3 regions of the Priestia sp. GS2 genome follow, and region 2 is predicted to be linked to each of the others. Evidence: riboswitches for the same ligand, from Rfam matches in the RefSeq annotation. Region 2 holds a riboswitch; each other region holds the start of a gene.
What was found. A riboswitch is a leader RNA that binds a small molecule or an ion and turns the genes downstream of it on or off. The one in region 2 is predicted to bind lysine.
Positions count from the first base shown of each region.

Region 1: linked by a shared signal. The riboswitch ahead of V2145_RS17835 (Na+/H+ antiporter NhaC family protein) and the one ahead of V2145_RS01135 (aspartate kinase) in region 2 are both predicted to bind lysine.
Region 3: linked by a shared signal. The riboswitch ahead of V2145_RS19575 (transporter substrate-binding domain-containing protein) and the one ahead of V2145_RS01135 (aspartate kinase) in region 2 are both predicted to bind lysine.

Region 1 covers NZ_JAZGJX010000001.1:3,478,187-3,480,461, forward strand. Annotated here, with positions in the region: gene V2145_RS17835 (Na+/H+ antiporter NhaC family protein) at 1-1,423, opposite strand, end outside; lysine riboswitch at 1,547-1,735, opposite strand; gene yunB (sporulation protein YunB) at 1,806-2,275, opposite strand, start outside.
Region 2 covers NZ_JAZGJX010000001.1:219,684-221,958, reverse strand. Annotated here, with positions in the region: gene V2145_RS01140 (YslB family protein) at 1-190, shown strand, start outside; gene V2145_RS01135 (aspartate kinase) at 214-1,449, opposite strand; lysine riboswitch at 1,583-1,760, opposite strand; gene uvrC (excinuclease ABC subunit UvrC) at 1,827-2,275, opposite strand, start outside.
Region 3 covers NZ_JAZGJX010000002.1:54,816-57,090, forward strand. Annotated here, with positions in the region: gene V2145_RS19570 (amino acid ABC transporter permease) at 1-498, opposite strand, end outside; gene V2145_RS19575 (transporter substrate-binding domain-containing protein) at 562-1,398, opposite strand; lysine riboswitch at 1,507-1,691, opposite strand; gene V2145_RS19580 (YitT family protein) at 1,835-2,275, opposite strand, start outside.

The DNA.
Region 1 (2,275 bases), 3.3 Mb from region 2:
CATAAGGAAGCTGTGTCATTACATGATCAATATGATGACTTCCTGCTCCCGTTGATGACAAGATAGTTGTATCAGAGATTGGTGAACAGTGATCTCCACAAACAGAACCAGCTAATACAGCTGCAAGAGCTGGTAATAATAATTCTGGTTCAATATTTCCTACGATGTCACCTGCAATTGGAAGCATAATACCAAACGTTCCCCAAGATGTCCCTGTTGAAAATGCCATGATGCCTGCAATAACAAATAGTACCACTGGTAAGAAGGCAATATTTAAATTAGAGCTTTCGACAATCCCTGCTAAAAATTCTCCTGACTTTAACTGACCGATTAAATCTCCAATCATCCAAGCAAGCAGTAAAATATAAATAGCAGGTAGCATTGATTTAATCCCCGCTACTATACCTTTACCAAGCACAGAATTAGATAACTCACTTGATTGTCTAGTGCGTACAATAAATAACAATAGCGTTACAACAAGACCTGATAAACCACCAATCATCAATGAATTAGGAACATTCGTATTCTCAAACATTGTAAAGATTGTAGCTTGTCCTTCAGTTGCTTGGTAGCCTGTCCATAGCATCGCACCGATTGTCCCAATCATCAATACAATAATTGGTAAAATCAAATCAAATACACGACCATTTTTACTAACTGGCAAATCTTCTTTTAATTCTCCTGGTACTGCTCCTTTTTCTGGATCCGTTACTTCACCAGTACGAATAGCATGTTCCTCATGCTTTTTCATCGGTCCAATGTTAATATCAAAAACACTTACAATAAACACCATAATCAATGCAGTGAATACATAAAAATTCATAGGTATCATCTGTACAAATGCTGAAAATGCTGACACATTATTCATACCATGTGCAGCTAGAATTGAACCTACAACTGTAATTATATAGGCACCCCAACTTGAAAACGGTGCAATCACACATACAGGAGCTGACGTTGAATCAATCAAGTAAGCAAGCTTCGCTCTTGATATTCGCTGGCGATCTGTTACTGGACGACTCACTTGACCAACAGCTAGTGCATTGAAATAATCATCAATAAAAATAATAATCCCTAACACGGCTGTTAATAGATGAGCTCCACGACGTGTTTTAATACGCTTTAAAGCCCACTCGCCAAAGGCACGACTTCCTCCAATGATTGAGATAAAAGCCGTAATAACACCTAAAATTAAAAGAAAAAGCAAAATAAATAGATTTGAAGTATTAATTGCACCATCGGCATAGAAAATGGTAGCAAAGCTTCCCCAAATTTTTTGAATGGTTTCACCTATCGAAAATTCGGTTAATACTAATCCACCTGCTAAAATTCCCACTCCTAGGGAAAGTAGTACTTTACGTGTTAAAACAACCATTAGTATCGCGATAAATGGTGGTAATAACGAAAAAATAGTTCCTTCCATGAGATCCTCCTAATATAAGCCTGCTTACATACGGGAGAACTACTTATAGAGAAAAAAACGCAAAAAGAGCAATGATAGAAAATAACTATCATTACTCTTTGTAATGTTATGTTATCCTCCATCACGATCAGTAGCCCTCCATCATGAAAACAAACGTATTTTCATAATGACAGTGTTACCCTTTTTCAAGGTAACCCCAGAAAAGAAAAGCTGACTCTTTTTCTTTCCTTCGGCAAAAAATCCTTTTTACTATGATCACAGTTGTCATCCTCACATAGTATACTCATACTTTTTGCATCCTCTACCTCATCGATCTGATAAGGTGATGGTATATAATTATATCTAGTACATTATATCGGTAAAATATAAAGTTATCAACCGGCTATTTTTTCTTTAGTTCAATAGATGGGGAGGCTGAATTAGTGCTACCGTTAAAATAATCCGGTACGCTCCCTGGAATCATTGCCATTCCTACAGGCACTGTCGCTTGAACAGTTGTCTGCTTTGTAGCAAAGGGAATAATTACCTGAACATTAACCTGAACTTCAATTGAAATCTCTAAAAAAGCACCGTTAATTCCGTACTCCTCTATTTTCCGTACAACATCTGATTGCACATCTCCGATTGCATGAAATTTAACTGGGATTAATGGTCCTAAATTTCCTAATAAAGCATTATTTGTAGCTTGCCCCAATGGAACCTGATAGACAATCCCCCGCTGCCTGAGCTTTTCATCTGACTCAATATTAATATCAGTTGGAATCTCTAATTCTTCTAAGTTCCCTTTTTCAGCTTCTCGTAAATTAGCCTGGACTAAAGATGTAGTTTGAGCTCTAATACGATTTACGACTG
Region 2 (2,275 bases):
TGAGTATCCAAATTCATCTTTTCATCTTGAAGCTGGCTTTGTTGCTGAACAAGTTCAGCAGTTAAAAAACTGCCTAACAGAAACCTATTTAACAAATAAAGAAAAAGCAGGCAAAATCCTGTTTTCAGTTCAATGGGATAAAAAAGATATCATTACACCTGAAACTAGAGCGGAAAGATATAAGAAATAAAAGCGGGCAAAGCCCGCTTTTTATTATTGAACTTGATAAATATCTTGCTCTTCTAATTCAAAAGCAGTATGTAATGTTTCTACCGCTTTGACCATTTCTTTATGTGGAACAACTGTTGATACTTTAATTTCAGATGTGCTTACCATTTTCACTTCAATTTCTTCCACAGCTAATACTTCAAACATATCAGCCGCAACGCCAGGATTTGAAATCATCCCCGAACCAACAATTGAAACTTTAGCTAAGCCACTTTCATGCTCCACTTTTTTATGACCAACTATGTCTTTTAATTGAGATAACACTGACAAAGTTGTATCCGTATCTTCTGTTTTAATAGAGAAAGAAATGGATAAACGGTTGTCTGACGTAACATTTTGAATAATGATATCTACATTGACATGTTCTTTTGCTAATGCTGTAAAAATGGTTGATAACGTCTGCTGCTCATTATTTAGCCCTTCAATGGTGACTCTTGAGATATTGTCTTCAAATGCGATTCCTCTTACTACTAAGTTTTGTTCCATTGATACTTCCTCCTCCACAATCGTTCCTCTTTCTGTTACTAAGCTTGACCTTACCTCTAGTGGCACCTGATAGTTTTTTGCAAACTCTACTGCTCGAGGATGCAATACGCCCGCCCCTAAATTTGCAAGCTCTAGCATTTCATCATATGAAATAGACTGCAGTTTACGAGCACCTTGTACGTAGCGAGGGTCAGTTGTAAACACTCCCGTTACGTCTGTATAAATATCGCACTTATCTGCTTTTAATGCTGCTGCTAAAGCAACGGCTGTTGTATCAGATCCGCCTCTGCCTAATGTTGTAATGCTGTTATCTTCTGACATTCCCTGAAACCCTGCTACAACCACAATATGATTTTTTTTCAAACGCTCTGCAATAGCTTGTTCATTAATCTTGGTGATGCGTGCATTTCCATGCTGAGCTTCCGTACAAATTCCTGCCTGCCACCCTGTATAGGACGTAGCTTCATAACCTTTTTCTTGCAGCGCCATTGTAAGAAGGGAAATCGTTACTTGCTCACCAGTTGTTAGTAGCATATCCATTTCTCGTTTACTTGGCTTACTTGTAATTTCCCCTGCCAATCTTACTAGTTCGTCTGTTGTTTTTCCCATTGCTGATACTACCACTATTACCTGGTTACCTCGCTGAACTTCTTGAATTACTCGATTGGCTACATTCTGAATTCGCTCGGTTGATCCAACAGAAGTACCACCAAATTTTTGAACGATTAATCCCATAAGTATTCTCACCCTTTCTTTTATTTTCAATATGATAAAGAGGCGATCTATTGCTTAAGCTCAGACAATAAAAAAAGCAATGAGATTGATATCTCATTGCTTAACGAACGAAAAGTATATAAAACGTTCAATGCCGTGAGATAGCTCTCCAAGAAACATATTCTTGACAATCCTACATTTATTCAACGCAGAACCAGCAAATGACTCTATGAGATGTCATTCACTTCGGCAAATTTCCCTTTCCACATTCGTCTTTAGAGCTCATACTCTTCAAAACGTGTACTCTTAAAATTTGCACCTCTATCTTCACTTCAGTTTAATGAAGTGTCATATGAAATTATGTTCTAGCTTATCAGAGTTTAAACTGGAATTCAATACTAATTTTTTAAGGCTTCAACAATTTGCTCTGCAACCGACCTTGGAACTCCTGCATTTTGAATCTCTTCGATTGATGCTTCTTTCATTTTTTTAACAGACCCAAACTTTTGCAATAATGCTCTTTTACGCTTTTCTCCCACTCCTGGAATATTGTCTAATACAGACTGAAAAGCAGACTTAGAACGAACTTGCCGATGAAACGTAATAGCAAAGCGGTGAACCTCATCTTGAATTCGTTGAAGCAAATAGAACTCCTGGCTGTTACGCTCAAGTGGAACAATTTCAGGAGGGTCTCCAATCATTAAGTTAGATGTTCTATGCTTTTCATCTTTTACTAACCCAGCTGTAGGAATAAGCAACCCTAGTTCATTTTCCAAAACATCTTGAACAGCTGCTAAATGACCTTTTCCACCGTCCACAATAAGTAAATCTGGTAAAGGTAAACCTT
Region 3 (2,275 bases), on a different contig from region 2:
AAACTGGTTACCCGTTGCTGGTAAGATGTTACGAATAACTTGAGGCAAAACAACATTCATCATTGTTTGATAATGATTCATCCCAATGGCTTTAGCTGCCTCGAACTGTCCCTTATCAACTGAAATAATACCCCCTCGTACAATCTCAGCCATATATGCTCCCGTATTAATTGATACAACAATCACCGCTGCTAACATCACGTTCATATCAAACCCAAATGCAAGCGCTGAACCATAGTAAATAACCATTGCTTGCACGATCATTGGCGTACCTCGGAAAAATTCAATGTATACAGATAAAACGAAATTCGTTACCTTCAACCCTGCTTTTTTCAGCCCGCTCTTTGGCGTTGGAACAGTGCGGACAATACCGGCAACCAACCCAATAATCGCTCCAATAACGGTACCTGTTAGCGCAATTAGCAGCGTCATCCCAGCTCCGCGTAGGAACATTGGCCAGTTTTCTGAGATGATTGTGATAATCCATTCAAAACTCATCGTTCTTCCTCCTTTACCTCATTACAAAACCGACTGCAGTATACAGCCGGTTTTATGTCATCATTATTTTGCTGCTGGTTGATTTTTGATTGCCGTATCCATAATGTTAGTGCGCTCGTCTTCTGAAATGCCTTTTAAGGCTTTATTAATTTCTTCTTTTAGTTCACTGTCTTTTTTAAGACCTACCGCTACAGCTGTATCATCAGCTGATGTTTTAAAGCCATCTTTGAACTCAACCATTGCAAAATTATCGTTTGCTGCTGAAGCACTTACTGCTTCAGGTCGCTCTGATACATAACCATCAATAACTCCTGACTCTAACGCTACGCGCATTGCTGGGAAATTATCCATTGCTGTTTCTTTTGATACACCTTTAATTTGATCAATTACTGAATAGTGGAACGTGTTTAATTGAGCCGTAACTTTTGCACCTTTGAAATCTGCAATTTTTGTAGCTCCCTCATACCTACCACCTTTTTTCACAACCATTACTAAGTTTGAATTATAGTAGTTATCAGAGAAATCGATTGTTTCTTTTCGCTCTGAGGTTGGTGACATTCCTGCAACAATCGCATCAATCTTACCTGATGTTAAGGCTGGTACAAGTCCATCCCACTCAGTTTTTACAATTACTAGCTCTTTGCCTAATCCATCAGCAATTTTCTTGGCCATTTCAACATCGTAGCCGCCTGCATACTGTGAGCTGCCTTTAATTTTAACCGCGCCATTTGAATCGTCGTTCTGAGTCCAGTTAAATGGTGGATAGCCCGCTTCTAAACCTACCGTAAACGTATCAGCATCTCCTGAACCTGATGCTGACTCACTGCTTTGCCCACAGCCTGCTAATAAAACGACTGCTGAAAGCAATAATGTTAAGAAAAACCCTGCTTTTCTTTTCATAATTTGTTTCCCCCTTATATCTTTTTAAGCTTTGAAGACAATAAAAAAACGACCCGAGATATACTCAGGTCGTTTCGTTCATCGTTCCCTAAAGTCCTCTCTTTTAAAAGATGAGATAGCACAACTCAATAAGCTGGTAAACTTATCGAGACAGTCCTGCAGTTCTTCACTACAGACCCAGCAAGCAATCGTTGAGAACAATTTACTCACTTCGGCGATATTTCCTTCTCCCTAGCTTCAACGTCTCTCAAACTCTACTAAAGACTGTTAAATACCGCGCCTCTACCTCACTTGACTAAAAGTGAGGTCTTATTAAATTTGTTTCAAGTCTACATCTTTCTTCCTAATCTGTCAATCTGGTTTTTATTGGATAGGTTGTTGGATAATCCTTCCACCTCTAGATAATACCAATTTTATACAGAATAAAAAGATTAATTTAATGAATGTTGGTTTTTCTAAAGTTTCCACCCTTTACTTCGGCAACGTCATATACGCGCACAAATGCGTTCGGATCAATCTCGTTGATAATTTCCTTCATCTTACTTTCCTCTAAACGGTTAATGACGCACGTAATTTCTTTGAACTTCTCATGAGAATATCCGCCGTATACTTCTTTATATGTAGCGCTTCGACCAAGTCGATCACGAATCGTTTTAACCATTAAGACAGGCTCACTTGTAATAATTTCAAACGCTTTTGAACCGCTTAGTCCTACTTCAACGACATGAATGACCTTTGAAGCAATGAAGTAAGCAATTGCAGAAAGGATAGCTCCTTGTAAGCCAAACACAAAAGAAACCACGATAAAAACAAACATATTTAAAAATAAAATAAGGTCACTTGTTCCAAACGGGGACTTTCGTGAAAGGAGAACAGC